4 regions of the Pantoea sp. PvP021 genome follow, and region 3 is predicted to be linked to each of the others. Evidence: predicted binding sites of a transcription regulator. Region 3 holds the regulator's gene; each other region holds the start of a gene.

Region 1 (4,312 bases), on a different contig from region 3:
CGATCACGGCTCGCGCGATTCTTCAGCCTCCAGTACCACTTCTTCCGGACGCAGCAGTGAGATCACACGGAAGATCAGCGCTAATCCAACCCCTACGATTGTCGCCAGCGCCATGCCTTTCAGCTCCGCAGCACCGATATGCACCTTCGCACCGCTGACGCCGATGATCAGGATCACCGAGGTCAGGATCAGATTTTGCGCTTTGTTGTAATCGACTTTGGACTCGATCAACACCCGAATACCGGATGCGCCGATCACGCCATACAGCAGCAGCGACACGCCGCCCATTACCGGTACCGGGATCGCCTGGATCACCGCCGCCAGTTTGCCGACACAGGAGAGCAGGATCGCCAGAATCGCCGCGCCGCCAATCACCCAGGTACTGTAGACGCGGGTAATTGCCATCACACCGATGTTTTCGCCGTAGGTGGTGTTAGGCGTTGAACCAAAGAAGCCGGAGATGACCGTTGATAAGCCGTTGGCGAACATCGAACGATGCAGGCCAGGGTCGCGAATCAGATCTTTCTTTACGATGTTGGCGGTGACCACCAGATGACCGATATGCTCGGCAATCACCACCAGCGCCGCAGGCAGGATCGTCAGCATCGCCACCCACTCAAAGCGCGGGGTATAGAAAGTTGGCAGCGCAAACCAGGGTGCTTTGACCACGCCGCTCCAGTCAACGATGCCCATAAATGCAGAGAGCAGATAACCCGCCACCACCCCGACCAGAATCGGGATGATCGCCAGGAAACCACGAAACAGCACGGAACCGAATACCGTCACTGCCAGCGTGACCAGCGAAATCAGCACGGTTGTACTGTCGGGCGCACTGCCTTCCGCGGGCAGCAAACCCGCCATATTAGCGGCTACCCCTGCCAGCTCCAGACCGATGACGGCGACAATCGCGCCCATCGCCGCCGGGGGAAACATCACATCGAGCCAGCCGGTGCCCGCGCGTTTGACAATCAGCGCCACCAGACAGAACAGCACGCCGCACAGGATAAATCCGCCCAGCGCGACCTCATAACCCAGCGGCAGCAATAGCAGTACTGGCGAGATAAAGGCAAAACTGGAACCGAGGTAAGCGGGAATTTTGCCTTTACAGATAAAGAGGTAGATCAGCGTGCCTACGCCGTTGAATAACAGCACCGTCGCCGGGTTGATGTGGAACAGAATCGGTACCAGTACCGTGGCACCAAACATGGCGAACAGGTGTTGCAGGCTGAGTGGAATGGTTTGCAGTAACGGCGGTCGTTCACTGACGCCAATGGCGCGACGAGTCATCATTTATCCCCTTGTGTTATTTATCCCCCAGGGCGCGCGGCTCTGGCACAGCAGCAGGCACGCCGGTGAGCCTCGCAGCCACACCGAACCCGTTCGGGGATCTTTTTTTTGCCAAAAAAAAGCCGACTCTCTGGTCGGCTATGCGATTTATTTGGTTCCGAAAATCTTGTCCCCGGCATCGCCGAGCCCGGGAATGATGTAACCCTTCTCATTCAGTCCCTGATCCACTGACGCGGTGTAAAGCTCAACGTCAGGATGCGCTTTCTCCAGCGCGGCAATCCCTTCTGGTGCGGCAACCAGTACCAGCACTTTAATGCTGGTGCAGCCCGCTTTCTTCAGCAGGTCGATGGTGGCGATCATGGAACCGCCAGTCGCCAGCATAGGATCGACAACCAGCGCCAGGCGCTCTTCGATGTTAGAGACCAGCTTCTGGAAATAGGGAACCGGCTCCAGTGTCTCTTCATCACGGTAAACACCCACCACGCTGATACGGGCGCTGGGAACGTGCTCCAGCACCCCTTCCATCATGCCCAGGCCGGCACGCAGAATCGGCACCACCGTGATTTTTTTGCCTTTGATCTGATCGATCTCTACCGGGCCATTCCAGCCCTCAATGGTTACGCGCTCTGTTTCCAGATCGGCGGTCGCTTCGTAGGTCAGCAGGCTGCCCACTTCAGACGCCAGCTCGCGAAAACGCTTTGTACTGATATCATGCTCACGCATCAAGCCCAGTTTATGTTTGACCAGCGGGTGTCTGACTTCCACGATCTTCATTGGTGTTCTCCCGGAATGAGTTGAGCTAAAAAAAATCGCGGGATTATACCGCCTTTTACGCTCCGCGCCACCTGCTCTTGCGCAAAGCCGCGGGTTTTACCGGGACAAATAGAGGATTAATGAAAATCGCCCGATGCGCAATCCCGGACTCGCAAACGTTTGCCTGCACTGATAGAATTGCCGCGCTTTATTTTAAACCACCAACCGCAACTCGCGTGGGGACCTCGCAGTGACCGACAAAACCTCTCTCAGTTACAAAGACGCCGGTGTTGATATTGATGCTGGTAACGCTCTGGTTGACCGTATTAAAGGCGTAGTGAAAAAGACGCGTCGCCCGGAAGTGATGGGTGGACTGGGCGGTTTTGGTGCGCTTTGCGCGCTGCCGCAGAAATACCGTGAACCGGTGCTGGTCTCCGGCACCGATGGCGTTGGCACCAAGCTGCGTCTGGCGATGGATCTCAAACGTCACGATGCCATTGGTGTTGACCTGGTGGCGATGTGCGTCAACGACCTGGTGGTACAGGGCGCCGAGCCCCTCTTCTTCCTCGACTACTACGCTACCGGCAAACTGGATGTGGATACCGCCTCTGCGGTGATCACCGGCATCGCCGAAGGTTGTCTGCAGTCGGGTTGTGCGCTGGTGGGCGGTGAAACCGCTGAGATGCCAGGCATGTATCACGGCGAAGATTACGATGTGGCCGGTTTCTGTGTTGGCGTGGTGGAAAAGTCAGAGATCATTGATGGCAGCAAGGTGCAGGATGGCGACGTACTTATCGCTCTCGGCTCCAGTGGCCCGCACTCCAACGGCTATTCGCTGGTGCGTAAGATTCTGGAAGTCAGCAACACCGATCCGCTGGCTGAACAGCTGGAAGGCAAACCGCTGGCCGATCATCTGCTGGAACCGACCCGCATCTACGTGAAAAATATCCTGAGCCTGATTGAGCAGGTCGATGTGCACGCTATCGCACACCTGACCGGCGGCGGCTTCTGGGAGAATATTCCGCGCGTGCTGCCCGACAACACTCAGGCCGTCATCGACGAGAAGAGCTGGCAATGGCCGGCCGTCTTCAGCTGGTTACAGCAGGCAGGCAACGTCAGCCGTTTCGAGATGTACCGTACCTTTAACTGCGGCGTCGGCATGATCATCGCCCTGAGTCCGGCAGACGCGGACAACGCGATTGCGCTGATGCAGGCTGCGGGCGAGAAAGCCTGGAAGCTTGGCGTGATTAAAGCGTCTGATGCCGAAGAGCGTGTGGTCATCAACGGATGAAAAAGCTGGTTGTACTGATTTCCGGCAACGGAAGTAACCTTCAGTCCATCCTTGACGCCTGTGCAAGCGGGCGGATTCACGGCAGCGTGGCTGCCGTATTCAGCAACCGCGCCGCCGCTTATGGCCTGACGCGGGCGCAGGAGGCAGGTATTCCTGCCCACTCGCTTGCCGCCAGCGACTTCACTGACCGCGAAGCCTTCGATCGCCAGCTCATCGCTGAAATCGAAGCCTACAGTCCAGACCTGATTGTGCTGGCAGGATATATGCGCATTCTCAGCAGCGCGTTCGTAGCCCATTTTCACGATCGCCTGCTGAATATCCACCCTTCCCTGTTGCCGAAATATCCGGGTCTGCATACGCATCGTCAGGCGCTGGAAAATGGCGATAGCGAACATGGCACCTCCGTGCATTTCGTCACTGATGAGCTGGATGGGGGTCCGGTGATCCTGCAGGCAAAAGTCCCGGTTTTTCCCGGCGACAGCGAAGCGGAGATTACGGAGCGGGTGCAGCATCAGGAGCATGCCATCTATCCGATGGTAATCGGCTGGTTTGTTGAGGGTCGTCTGGCGATGCGTGACGGCCAAGCCTGGCTGGATGGCGAACCGCTGCCGCCGCAGGGTTATGCTAACGACTGACGCGACAGGGGAAGCCGGGGCTTCCCCTGAAGTGCTGGCGGTCGGGGTAAAGGCTCAGGGAACCTTTGAGCCGTCTGACATAACAACCTGCTCTGCTCCCGTTACTGACTTAACCGTAGCGCCCCGTAATATAATCTTCGGTCCGTCGCTGTTTTGGCGCGGTAAAGATACGGTCAGTCTCATCAAACTCCACTAACGCGCCCTGATGCATAAACGCGGTGTAATCTGACACGCGAGAAGCCTGCTGCATGTTGTGCGTCACCAGCACCAGCGTGAAATGCTGCTTGAGCGTGGTCATCAACTCTTCAATCACCAGCGTGGAGATGGGATCGAGCGCGGAGGTCGG
Region 2 (4,312 bases), 500 kb from region 3:
TTGCTGCCCCAGCTCACCGCCGCCGCGCACCTGTATCAGCGCATAGACAAATCCGCGATCCAGCAGGCTCAGGCGGCTGACGCTGAAATCGGCATCCATACTGCTGCCGTAGGCACCGTAGCCATACACCAGCATCGGATTCTGACCGGGCTGATAATGTTTGCGGTGATAGACCAGCGATACCGGCACTTCGGTGCCATCGCTGACTTTGATCCAGTGATGTTCGCTTTTGTAATCTTCCGCGTTAAAGCCTTTCACCGCGCTCTGCTTCAGGATGCGGCGTTCGCCGGTATCCATATCCAGTTCAAACAGCGTGGTCGGCGTGGTCATCGACGAATAGCCGTAACGCAGTTTGCTGGTGCGCGGCGTCGGATTGTAGGCCAGCCAGGTCACATAGGTCGGATCGTCAAAGGCGATGCCGCTGGTTTCACCGCTGGCCCAGTTGATCTGCCGCAGGCTGGTCAAGCCGCGCTGGCGCTCCTCGACCACCAGCCAGTCCCGAAACAGCTGAAAATCTTCCATCACTACCTGTTCACGTGCCGGGATCAGGGTTTCCCAGCGTGACTCGTCCAGATAGCGGCTGCGGTACAGCCCGAAGTTTTCGCCTTCCCGGTTGGATCGAATGAAGAACTGATGATCGTAGTGGTCGATGCTGTACTCATGATCGTGGCGGCGCGGCAGAAACACATGGGGCTGCGCGTCGGGGAAGTTCGCATCAATCAGCTGAATTTCGCTGGTGTTGGTGCTGTAGAGGGCAATCATGATCAACTGCTTGGAGGTGGTCTTATGTACGCTGAGATGATAAGTGTCATCCTGCTCTTCATAGACCAGCTGGTCGTCGAACTGCGGCGTACCCAGTTCGTGTCGCCACACCTGATAAGAAAGCAGCGTCTGCGGGTGTTTTCGCACATAGTAGAGGGTGCGCGAGTCGTTACCCCATGCGAAGCTGGAAGAGGCATTGCTCAGCACTTCAGGGTACCAGCTGCCACTCTCCAGGTTACGGAAGCGGATGCCATATTGCCGGCGAGACAGGAAATCTTCAGCCAGCGCCATGACAAGGTTATCCGGACTGATATGCAGCGCGCCCATGGTGTAGAAATCACTGTGCGAGGCGCGCTGGTTGGCATCCAGCAGCAGGCTCCACTCGCCAGACTCATCGCTCGCGGCAGGCTGGCGGTAATAGGCCGGGTATTCGTTACCGCTCTGATAACGGCTCTGATAACGGTAGCCATTTTTCACATAGGGCACTGAGTGATCTTCAGGCGGCAGCCGATCGATAATCTCTTTTAATACCCGGTCCTGCAGTGGCTGCTGTGACGACATGATTTTTTTGCCGTAGTTGTTTTCGGCACGCAGGTAATCAAGGACCTCGCTGTTTTCGCGCTTGTCGTCGCGCAGCCAGTAGTAGTCGTCAACGCGCGTCTCGCCGTGCAGCGTCATCTCATGGGGTATTTTTTTTGCGATGGGTGCTTTCATCCATCCGTCTCCGTGAACGTAATGATCTGTAAGCGTAACACTTCAGCAGCGGGAAGCCAGGTATAGGTTGAGAAGCAGCCGCTGGCGGATCACATCCTGTGACCCGCCAGCGGAATATCAGAGGGATTAACTGGCGGGTAAACGGGCTTTCTCAGCCTCAAGATCCTGCTGGATGCCGTCGCGGACATCCTGAGGGATTTTCAGCGCGTCGCCCAGCGCGGAGAGATAGCTGCGCTCCATGAAGTGATCAACGTCGATAGCGGCACAGCTCAGGAAGTAGAGCTCCAGCGCCTCCTCCTCGTTTTTCACATCGGCGGCCAGCCACTGCGGATCCAGCGGGCGGTTCATCGCTTTCTGGATCAGCTGTTCCGCTTCCTGACCGTAGCCGGACTGATGAATATTCTGCTCAATGGCTGCCCGTTCCTGATCGTCAATGTGCCCGTCGCTTTTGGCGGCAAACACCAGCGCCGTCACCAGACGTTCAGCCCGCAGGTTAACCGGCGTCTGCGCCACGCCAAAGTCAGGTTCATTCTGGTGCGCTTCGCTGACCCGCTGCTTGTATTTGTTCCATAACACCGCGCCCGCAGCCGCACCGCCACCGATAATCAGCGCCTTGCCGCCATATTTTGTCAGCAGTTTTCGCGACGATTTACTGGCAATCAGCATACCGGCCAGGCCGCCCAGCGCACCCGGCGCCAGCATGTCGCTTAAGCCGCCGCCCGATTTGCCCTCACCGCCCTTCTTCGTCAGTACCGACTGAATTTGTTGCAACCAGTTATTCATCATCCACTCCTTTTAAGATGTCAGTCCGCTATCCTGACGAAAAGGATGTCAGGAAACGTCAGAGCGGGAAAAGTAAGGCAAAAGGTCGTGCCAGATGGACGAAAGATGAGAACGCAAACGTTTTCGTTTATACTTGCGCGCGAATTTTGACTGCTTAGGTGAAGAAATGACGACTCTCGGAACAGCGCTGCGTCCGGCAGCAACGCGTGTGATGCTATTGGGTTCAGGTGAACTGGGTAAAGAGGTGGCGCTGGAGTGTCAGCGTCTGGGTGTGGAAGTGATCGCGGTTGATCGTTACGCCGATGCCCCGGCGATGCACGTCGCCCATCGCAGCCATGTGATTAACATGCTGGATGGCGCGGCACTGGCTGCGCTGATTGCTGAAGAGAAGCCTGATTTTGTCGTACCGGAAATCGAAGCTATCGCCACGGAGACGCTGGTTGAGCTGGAGCAGCAAGGCCAGCGCGTGGTGCCGACTGCCCGTGCCGCGCGGCTGACCATGAACCGCGAAGGCATTCGGCGGCTGGCGGCTGAAGAGCTCTCTCTGCCGACCTCCCGCTATCGCTTTGCCGACAGCAAGGCGCGCTTTGATGAAGCGGCTACCGAAATCGGCTTTCCCTGCATTGTGAAGCCGGTAATGAGTTCATCCGGCAAAGGTCAGAGCTTTATCCGCGACGCCAGCCAGCTCGATAATGCCTGGGACTATGCGCAACAGGGTGGCCGCGCGGGTGCCGGACGCGTCATTGTCGAAGGGGTTGTCGACTTCGATTTCGAGATCACCCTGCTGACCATCAGCGCAGTCGATGGCATTCATTTCTGTGCGCCGATTGGTCACCGTCAGGAGGATGGCGATTACCGTGAATCCTGGCAGCCGCAGCAGATGAGTGATGTGGCGCTGCAGCGGGCACAGGATGTTGCCGCGCAGGTGGTTCAGGCGCTGGGTGGCTATGGTTTGTTTGGCGTTGAGCTGTTTGTCTGCGGTGATGAGGTGATATTCAGCGAAGTTTCGCCGCGTCCACACGACACCGGCATGGTGACGCTGATTTCGCAGGATCTGTCAGAGTTTGCGCTGCATGTGCGGGCGTTTCTCGGTCTGCCGATTGGCGCGATTCGCCAGTACGGTCCGTCAGCGTCCGCCGTTATTCTGCCGCAACTGACCAGCCAGAATGTGCAGTTTGTGAATGTCGAAGCGGCGCTGGGTGCCGGTCTGCAACTGCGCCTGTTCGGCAAGCCGGAAATCAGCGGCCAGCGTCGGCTGGGCGTGGCGCTCGCCAGCGGTGACAGCACCGATCAGGCGATTGCGCGTGCCGTTGCCAGCGCAGCAGCGGTCACGGTTCAGGGGTAAACGTGTGCGGTGAGCAGACGCTCACCGCCATAACTTACTTCGCGCCTTCAACAGCTTCGCGTGCCAGGCGGGTGATGCGATCCCAGTCGCCCGCTTCCAGCGCGTCGTTGGGCACCAGCCACGAACCGCCGATGCACAGCACGCTTTTCAGCGCCAGATAGTCACGGTAGTTCGCCGGAGAGATGCCGCCGGTCGGGCAGAATCGCACCTGCGGGAAGGGTCCGCCAATCGCCTGCAGCGCTTTAACGCCGCCGTTCGCTTCTGCCGGGAAAAACTTGAACTCGCGCAGACCGTAGTCCATACCGGTCATTAACTCAGAAACGGTGCTGATGCCGGGAATCAACGGTACCGACCCCTCAACCGCCGCTTTCAGCAGCGACTCGGTGACGCCAGGACTGATCACAAACTGCGCACCGGCATCGGTCACTTCCTGTAACTGCTGCGGATTAATCACCGTTCCCGCACCGACGATCGCATCCGGCACTTCTTTAATCATCGCACGTAAGGCATCCATCGCCACTGGCGTGCGCAGCGTCACTTCCAGCACTCTGACACCGCCTGCCACCAGCGCTTTTGCCATCGGCACGGCGTGTTCCAGTTTGTTCACAACGATGACCGGCACCACAGGTCCGGTGGTCAGAATCTGTTCTGCACTCGTTTTCCAGTTTTTCATCAGTTCCCCTTGCTTGATAACACCGGGATTGCGAC
Region 3 (4,312 bases):
CAGCGAGACCGGCACGATTAAGATGAGCAAATCTCACCGTCAGCGCTACCAGAAGGCCCGCGAAACCGCGATGACCAAGCTGATGGGTCAGTTGGGTAAACCCTATCAGTGGGGCGGCACCTCTCCCCATACCGGTTTCGATTGCAGCGGCCTGGTCTGGTACGCCTATAAAGATCTGGTGAAGTTTAAGATCCCACGTACCGCTAACGAGATGTACCACCTGCGTGATGCCGCGCCGATCAAGCGTGAGTCGCTGGAGAAAGGCGATCTGGTCTTCTTCCGTATCAATGGACGCGGTACTGCGGACCATGTCGGCGTTTACCTGGGTGATGGCAAGTTTATCCAGTCGCCACGCACCGGCAAAGATATTCAGATCAGCGCGTTAGGAGAAGATTACTGGCAGCGCCACTATATTGGTGCCCGTCGGGTGATGACGCCAAAAACCATACGCTGAGCAGCAGAACAACCAGAAGAGAGCCGGGATAATCCCGGCTTTTTTTTAGTGCAGAATAGCGGTAAAACTAAAGGCCACAATCATCAGCAGACAGCCCGCGGTGGTCATTAAAGCCAGTTTAAGATCGGTACTCATTGCTTGCTCCTTAGTCACACAATTAGTAGGGGTATCGCATTTTCCCACAGGGCCCGGTAAAAATCTCGTTTTATCCGTTCAGCCTTGTTAGAATCCCGCCTTTGTTGCGCAACGCGCGCAACCCTGATTCCGTTTGCGCACGTTTTCAGGCGCTTTTACGCCGCCAGCGGCCTGTTTCCTGGCCATGAAAGCTGCATCTTTGCGGAAAAAACCCTGAGCAGACGCAAACGTTTAACACTACGCTTATCATAGAGTTAGATAAGCACTGGAGTCCGATTTTCATGGCAACAATTAAAGATGTGGCGAAACGCGCTGGCGTCTCAACGACCACCGTTTCGCACGTCATCAATAAAACCCGCTTTGTGGCTGAAGAGACGCGCAACGCGGTCTGGCAGGCGATTAAAGAACTGCACTACTCGCCGAGCGCCGTGGCGCGCAGCCTGAAAGTGAATCACACCAAAACGCTGGGCCTGCTTGCCACCTCCAGCGAAGCGCCCTATTTCGCTGAAATTATCGAAGCGGTTGAAAATCACTGCTTTGACAAAGGCTATACGCTGATTCTGGGTAATGCGCATAACGATCTGCAAAAACAGCGCGCCTATCTCAGCATGATGGCGCAGAAACGCGTCGATGGGCTGCTGGTGATGTGCTCTGAATATCCGGACGATCTGCTGCAGATGCTGGAAGAGAACCGCAATATCCCGATGGTGGTGATGGACTGGGGTGAATCGCGCGCCGACTTCACCGACACGGTACTGGATAATGCTTTCCAGGGCGGCTATCTGGCGGGACGCTATCTGATTGAACGCGGACACCGGGATATTGGTGCTATCCCCGGTCAGATGGAGCGTAACACCGGTGGCGGACGTCATGCCGGTTTCCTGAAGGCGATGGAAGAAGCGGGTATTCAGCCACGCGCCGAGTGGATTGTGCAGGGTGACTTTGAGCCGGAGTCAGGCTATCAGGCGATGCAGCAGATCCTGTCGCAGAAGCAGCGTCCGACGGCGGTGTTCTGTGGCGGTGACATCATGGCGATGGGCGCGATTTGCGCCGCCGACGAGATGGGTTTGCGCGTCCCCCAGGATATTTCGGTGATCGGCTATGACAATGTGCGCAACGCCCGCTATTTTGCACCGGCCCTGACCACGGTGCATCAGCCTAAAGCCCAGCTGGGTGAGAAAGCGCTGGAAATGCTGCTGGACCGCATTACCAGTAAGCGCGAAGTGTCACAAACGATTGAGGTCCATCCCACGCTGATTGAGCGCCGTTCCGTGGCCGATGGCCCGTTCCGCGACTATCGCCGTTAATGCTCGCTTAACCACTCCTGATTAAGCGTTTGCGCATCACCCAGATAGCTGAGCAACCAGCCTGTCGCCGGTGATGCGCGATCCTCTGCCCAGCTGACGCAACATGGGCTGTCCGGAAACGCCACCGGCAGCGTCAGTTCAACCAGCTCGCCACTGTCGAGCAGCGGCCTGGCCAGGTGACCGGGCACCATCGCCACACACAATCCCGCCTGCACGCACTCCAGCCCGGTTTGCCACTCCGGCACCACCAGCCGGCGCTGGTTATCCAGCGTCCATGTCATACGACGCGGCAGTGCGCGAGAAGTATCTTCCAGCACCAGGGAGGGCCAGCTCCGCAGCGTGTCATCATCTATCTGGCTCGCCTGCGTCAGAGGATGGTCGGGCGCAACCACGCAGCGCCAGTTAAGTGTGCCCATATCCCGAAAAGCAAAACGTCCGCCCACCGGTATCGCCTGCGTGGCACCAATCGCCACTTCCACCCGGCCATCGGCCAGCGCATCCCAGACGCCGTTAAAGACTTCATAGCTGATAATCAGCTCCATATCGGGAAAGTGGCGATAGAAATCTTTGACCAGTTGTCGGGTGCGCTGAGGTTTAGCGATACGGTCAACGGCTATGCTTAGCTGGCCGCGCCAGCCGTTAGCCAGCTGCTGACACTGTCGCCGGGTGGCAAGCATTTTTTTGATGACGCTACGTCCTTCCCGGACAAAATGCTCACCCGCCGGGGTCAGAACCACTTCGCGATGCTGCCGTTCAAATAGCGGTACCGCCAGCCAGTTTTCCAGCTGACGCACCGTATAGCTGATGGCAGAGGGCACCCGATGTAACTCCTGCGCGGCGGCGCTGAAGCTCCCCCCGCGGGCGACAGCGTCAACCACTTCTAATGCATATTCTGACCACATAATCTGCCTTCAAAAATTTTAACAGCAATCGGCAAATATTACCGTTTCACAGCAGCAAACGCACCTTTTACACTCTGCCGCGTTTATCCTGCAAAAATGAGAATCAGATGTTGTCGAATAAAGGGTTTATGCCCTACCTTGCCCTGCTGAGCATGCTGGGCTTTTTAGCCACTGATATGTACCTGCCCGCCTTTGGTGCGATGCAGCAAACCTTTAACACTTCACCCGGTCTGATCAGCGCCAGTATGAGTCTCTTCCTGGGCGGCTTCGCCGTGGGTCAGCTCTTCTGGGGCCCCCTCTCCGATCGCATCGGTCGTAAACCGGTGCTGCTGTCCGGACTGGCCATGTTTGGCGCTGGCTGCGCAGGCATGCTGTGGGTGAATGATATCTATCTGATGCTGGCGCTGCGTTTTGTCCAGGCGATTGGCGTCTGTGCCGCTGCCGTAAGCTGGCAGGCGCTGGTGGTGGATCGCTATCCTGCAGCGCGCGCTAACAAAGTCTTTGCCACCATTATGCCGCTGGTTGCGCTCTCTCCGGCGCTGGCTCCGCTGCTGGGTGCCTGGCTGATCGGCCACTTCCACTGGCGTTCGATTTTCCTGGTGCTGACCCTGATTGCAGTGGCGTTGATTCTGGCCACGCTGCGTCTGCCCACCGTGCGCAAGGCAGCGGGAGAAAAAGGTGCGCAGCCGGGCTTTTTCACGCTGCTTAAATCACGGGTCTACAGCGGCAACGTGCTGATCTACTCCGCCTGCTCAGCCAGCTTCTTTGCCTGGCTGACCGGATCGCCCTTTATTCTGGCGGATCTGGGTCTGTCGCCCGCCGATATCGGTCTGAGTTATGTGCCCCAGACGCTCGCCTTTTTAATTGGTGGCTTCGGCTGTCGCACCCTGCTCAACCGCTTTAACGGCGCACAATTGCTGCCCTGGCTGCTGGCCGTCTACAGCCTGAGCATTCTGGCGCTGTTTGCTGTTGCGCTTGCTGGCAGCAGCACGCTGGTGAGTCTGATGGTACCGTTCTGCGGTATGGCGCTGGCTAACGGCGCGATCTATCCGATTGTGGTGTCCAGTGCGCTGATGCCCTTCCCAACCGCTACCGGTAAAGCCGCCGCGTTGCAGAATACACTGCAGTTAGGACTCTGTTTCGCTGCCAGCCTGGCAGTGTCGGCCGGCTTAACTCAGCCGCTATTTACCACCACACTGATGATGACGGTGACAATTGTGCTGGCGCTGTTGGGTTACGCCATGCAGCGTGCCGCAAGCGCACAAACTGTTGTTGCCTCTGCGCAAACTGCCTGCCAGGATAATCAGTGACACACTGACTTTTTAGTTAGCGCCCTAACAATAAGTTATTGAATATTGACCCGCGTGAGCATATACTCATCCGGGTCAACAAATCTGTAATAAATCAACAATATAATAACGTAATAATCTGATTGGCACCCTGCTGCCGGGACGGTATTCGCGCGCGTTATTCTCACCTTACCCGACCTGCTGCAGGCTGTTCCAGTCCTCTGT
Region 4 (4,312 bases), 210 kb from region 3:
GCAGTGAATGCCGCAGTGGAGAGGAGAACCATCAGCACGGCAGGGATCATTTTTTTCATCACACTATCCTTTAGTTAACGCAAACATCGCCATCCACGACAGCGGTTGCAGCGGGCATGCTTAGAGCCTGGCTCATCAGGGGTCATTGAGGCAGAAGTCTGAACACCGACAGCGCATAACAACCGGTGCGTACAGGGTGTACGTGAGGAGGGTAAGCACTGCCCGGGTTCAGACGGACAAATAAAACATCCTGATGGGCCTGGCTATTAGTATATCATCGCCGTTTCTTTACTCACCAGCAGTGAGTCGTTTGTTTACGTTAAGGAGAGGTAAGGATGCTGATTAAAACCGCCTTGCTGTTTTTTATTACCGCGCTGGCGGAGATTACCGGCTGCTTTCTGCCGTGGTTATGGCTGAAAAAAGGCGGCTCAGTCTGGTTGCTACTCCCTGCGGCAGCAAGTCTGGCGCTGTTTGTCTGGCTGCTGACGCTGCATCCCGCTGCCAGCGGACGGGTTTATGCCGCCTACGGTGGCGTCTATGTGCTTACCGCGCTGCTCTGGTTGCGGGTGGTGGATGGCGTGAAGCTAAGTGTGTGGGACTGGAGCGGGGCTCTGATCGCATTCAGCGGCATGCTGATTATCGTGATGGGCTGGGGACGCGGGTAACGCCAGCCGTGAGGGCTGGCGCTGCAGGGAGTTAAGGTTTATGCACTTTCAGCCCCGCCAGCGTCTGGCTGACCGGCATCATCTCAAGGCTATTGATGTTGACATGTTTAGGCAGTGTGGCCACCCAGTATACGGCTTCTGTCACATCTTCCGGCGTTAAGGCGGTAGCCCCTTCGTAGACCTGACCCGCTTTGTCATCATCGCCCTTAAAGCGCACGTTGGAAAACTCTGTGCCACCGACCAGACCCGGTTCAATGTCGGTCACACGCAGCGCGGTGCCGTGTAAATCGGTTCGCAGATTCAGGCTGAACTGGCGCACAAAGGCTTTGGTGGCGCCGTAGACGTTGCCGCCGGCATAGGGCCAGCTGCCGGCAATTGAACCGATATTGATGATATGACCGACATCACGCTCCACCATCTGTGGCAGCAGGGCGCGGGTCATATAGACCAGGCCTTTGGTGTTGGTGTCAATCATGTTTTCCCAGTCTTCGACGTTGGCCTTGTGCGCCGGTTCGACGCCCAGCGCCAGACCGGCGTTGTTGACCAGCACGTCGATATTGCGCCATTCCGCCGGTAACTGCGCCACCGCCTCTTCAATGGCGGCACGGTTACGCACATCGAGCTGTACCGTATAAATATTCTCGCCCAGTTCATCCTTCAGCGCTTTTAAACGTTCAGTCCGTCGTCCAGTGGCAATCACTTTATGACCATTCTCAATAAAGCGACGGGTGATGCTTTGACCAAAACCGGCGGTCGCACCGGTGACAAAAATAATCATCTCACTGTTCCTTATGCCATTTTCAGAGTCGATGGCTTCACCATAGCATTTCATTTCCGCTTCTGCGCGTGGAAAAACTGCCTGACCTGTAAACGGATTTTAACGGGTAGCCAGCTGCGCCTTTTCAGGGCAGATTGCACCGTTAAAGGGCAGGTTTGCGGGTAACCCGTCATACTCAAAATGTTCAGGGCGCGCAATATTGCGTAGCAACCGTTTGCATCCGTTCCGCAAACGGTTGCCATGCCATCTCAGTCCTTATCTGTTGCGCAACTTCCCTCTGTTTAGCTTATTTAACTGATATTTAAAGAATTTATGCTATTTCAATTCTGGCACGCAGGTTGCAAAGGATTATTCAGATAATCATCTGCAGATATAACATCGCGCTTTCAGAAAGGACTACCCATGCTTTCAGCAACCGACACGGCGATACGCGCCAGCTTCTTTGACTTTACCGGCGTGGTGGATCGTCCCGACGACCTGGCCGGCCAGGCCCGCTATCTTGAGGATGCGGTGCTGCTGCTGCGTGATGGATGCGTAGTGGGGCTGGATAGCTGGGAGAATAGCGAGGCGATGCTGGCGGGACATCCGGTCATCGACCTGCGCGGCAGACTGATCGTGCCGGGCTTTGTCGATACCCACATTCACTATCCGCAGACAGAGATGATTGGCGCATTTGGCGAGCAGCTGCTGGAGTGGCTGAATCACTACACCTTCCCGGTTGAAGCGCAGTATCACTGTCCCGATCATGCTGCGCGGATGTCCGCCTTCTTCCTGCATCAGCTGCTTTCCAACGGCACCACCAGCGCGCTGGTGTTTGGTACCGTCCATCCGCAATCGGTGGAGGCGCTGTTCAGCGCCGCCGAAGCGCTGAACATGCGGCTGATTGCCGGGAAAGTGATGATGGATCGCAATGCGCCCGACAACCTGATCGAAACCCCTGAACAGAGCTACCAGCAGACCCGGGCGCTGATTGAGCGCTGGCACCAGCGCGGACGCCTGAGCTACGCCCTGACGCCGCGCTTTGCGCCGACCTCATCCCCACAGCTGCTGGAAAAAGTGCAGCAGCTGCGTCAGGAGTTCCCGGATACCTGGCTGCATACCCATCTCAGCGAAAACCCGCAGGAGGTCGCCTGGGTCAAAGAACTGTTCCCGGAGCGTGAAGGCTATCTGGATGTTTATCATCATCACCAGCTGACCGGCCGCCGCAGCGTCTTTGCTCACTGTCTGCATCTGGAAGAGAACGAATGGCAGTGTCTGCACGATACCGATTCATCCATTGCTTTCTGTCCCACCTCAAACCTGTTTCTCGGCAGTGGCCTGTTTAACCTGAAACGCAGCTGGCAGCAGGGGGTGAAAGTGGGGATCGGCACCGATGTCGGGGCGGGCACTACCTTTAATATGCTGCAGACCCTGGGCGAAGCCTACAAGGTGGGCCAGCTGCAGCACTACCGGCTCAGCGCGGCCGAAGCCTTCTATCACGCCACGCTGGGCGGGGCGCGTGCGCTGGATCTCGACCACGTGATCGGAAATTTCAACGTCGGTAAAGAAGCGGACTTTGTGGTGCTGGATCCGGCGGTTTCTGCTCTGCAGCAACTGCGCATCGGCAACAGCAAAGATATCTGGGAAAAACTGTTTGTATTAATGACGCTTGGCGACGACCGTAATATTGCCCAGACCTGGGTTGCCGGTCGTCCGGTCTGGCAGCGCGACGCACAGGAGCAAGCCGCATGATCCAGTTTCTGTTAAACAACCAGCTGGTCAGCGAGGACACGCTCGACCCCAACCTCACGGTGCTCAACTACCTGCGCACCCGTCAGCAACGCCCTGGCACCAAAGAGGGCTGTGCATCTGGCGACTGTGGCGCCTGCAGCGTGACCCTGGGCAAAGCCGTAGGGGGAACGATGCAGTATGAAACGGTTAACAGCTGCCTGACGCTGGTCTCCGCGTTACAGGGCAAGCAGCTGATTACGGTTGAGGATCTGCGTCACGGCCGCGCACTGCATCCGGCGCAGCAGGCGATGGTCGACTGCCACGGTTCGCAATGCGGATTCTGCACGCCAGGCTTTGTGATGTCGCTGTTCAGCCTGCAAAAGACCGCTTCGGGCTGGGATCGCCATCAGGCGGAAACTGCGCTGGCGGGCAACCTCTGCCGCTGTACCGGTTACCGGCCGATTATGGCCGCCGCCGAACAGCTCTGCTCGCAGCCGGTGACAGACCAGTTCGATCAAGGTGCCGCCGCAACCGTGCAGCGGCTTGAGGCGCTGGCAACCCCGGAGATGCAGGAATTAGGGGGTGAGGGCCGCCGTTGCTTCCTGCCCAAAACCCCGGCTCAGCTGGCGGCGATCTATCTGGCACATCCCGAGGCGAGGCTGATTGCCGGTGGCACCGATCTCAGCCTGCAGATTACCCAGCAGCATAAAAGAATACCGTTGCTGATTGCGCTGGAGCAGGTTGCCGCGCTCAAAGTCTGCAGCGAATTTGATGACCATTACCTGCTGGGCGCAGGGGCTTCGCTGCAGCAGGTCAGCGAATTTCTTGCCAGCCGCATTCCCGGCGTCAGCGCGATGCTGCAACGCTTTGCCTCGCTGCAAATTCGTCTGCAAGGCACATTAGGTGGCAACATCGGTAACGCTTCCCCCATTGGCGACGCCTCGCCGGCGCTGCTGGCCCTGAACGCCAGCCTGTTGTTACAGCGCGGTGAGCAGCAGCGCAGCCTGCCGCTGGATCAGTTCTTTACCGGCTATCGCCAGACCCGGCTCGAAAAAGGGGAGTTTATTCGCGCCATTCGCATCGATAAGGTGACGGTGTCACCTGATTTTGTGGCCTGGAAAGTGTCCAAACGGCTGGACGATGATATCTCAGCCGTGTT

What was found. The regulator PurR, encoded in region 3, represses purine synthesis genes. The targets are predictions, from matches to a motif close to CANGCAAACGTTTGCNTG.
Region 1: purM (phosphoribosylformylglycinamidine cyclo-ligase) is a predicted target of PurR. The motif match lies at 2,210-2,227, and genes of this name have one in related genera.
Region 2: purT (formate-dependent phosphoribosylglycinamide formyltransferase) is a predicted target of PurR. The motif match lies at 2,370-2,387, and genes of this name have one in related genera.
Region 4: guaD (guanine deaminase) is a predicted target of PurR. The motif match lies at 1,668-1,685, and genes of this name have one in related genera.

What each region holds. Positions count from the first base shown of each region.
Region 1 covers NZ_JBSRXX010000011.1:145,577-149,888, reverse strand. The annotation lists gene uraA (uracil permease) at 4-1,287, opposite strand; gene upp (uracil phosphoribosyltransferase) at 1,435-2,061, opposite strand; gene purM (phosphoribosylformylglycinamidine cyclo-ligase) at 2,291-3,331, shown strand; gene purN (phosphoribosylglycinamide formyltransferase) at 3,328-3,966, shown strand; gene pstB (phosphate ABC transporter ATP-binding protein PstB) at 4,076-4,312, opposite strand, start outside.
Region 2 covers NZ_JBSRXX010000001.1:446,457-450,768, reverse strand. The annotation lists gene ACVKSX_RS01960 (prolyl oligopeptidase family serine peptidase) at 1-1,476, opposite strand, end outside; gene ACVKSX_RS01955 (tellurite resistance TerB family protein) at 1,603-2,259, opposite strand; gene purT (formate-dependent phosphoribosylglycinamide formyltransferase) at 2,426-3,604, shown strand; gene ACVKSX_RS01945 (bifunctional 4-hydroxy-2-oxoglutarate aldolase/2-dehydro-3-deoxy-phosphogluconate aldolase) at 3,639-4,277, opposite strand.
Region 3 covers NZ_JBSRXX010000001.1:949,514-953,825, forward strand. The annotation lists gene ACVKSX_RS04360 (C40 family peptidase) at 1-454, shown strand, start outside; gene cydH (cytochrome bd-I oxidase subunit CydH) at 500-589, opposite strand; gene purR (HTH-type transcriptional repressor PurR) at 871-1,896, shown strand; gene punR (DNA-binding transcriptional activator PunR) at 1,893-2,798, opposite strand; gene punC (purine nucleoside transporter PunC) at 2,906-4,108, shown strand.
Region 4 covers NZ_JBSRXX010000001.1:735,593-739,904, forward strand. The annotation lists gene ACVKSX_RS03345 (DUF1283 family protein) at 1-59, opposite strand, end outside; gene ACVKSX_RS03350 (YnfA family protein) at 339-665, shown strand; gene ydfG (bifunctional NADP-dependent 3-hydroxy acid dehydrogenase/3-hydroxypropionate dehydrogenase YdfG) at 697-1,443, opposite strand; gene guaD (guanine deaminase) at 1,846-3,174, shown strand; gene xdhA (xanthine dehydrogenase small subunit) at 3,171-4,312, shown strand, end outside.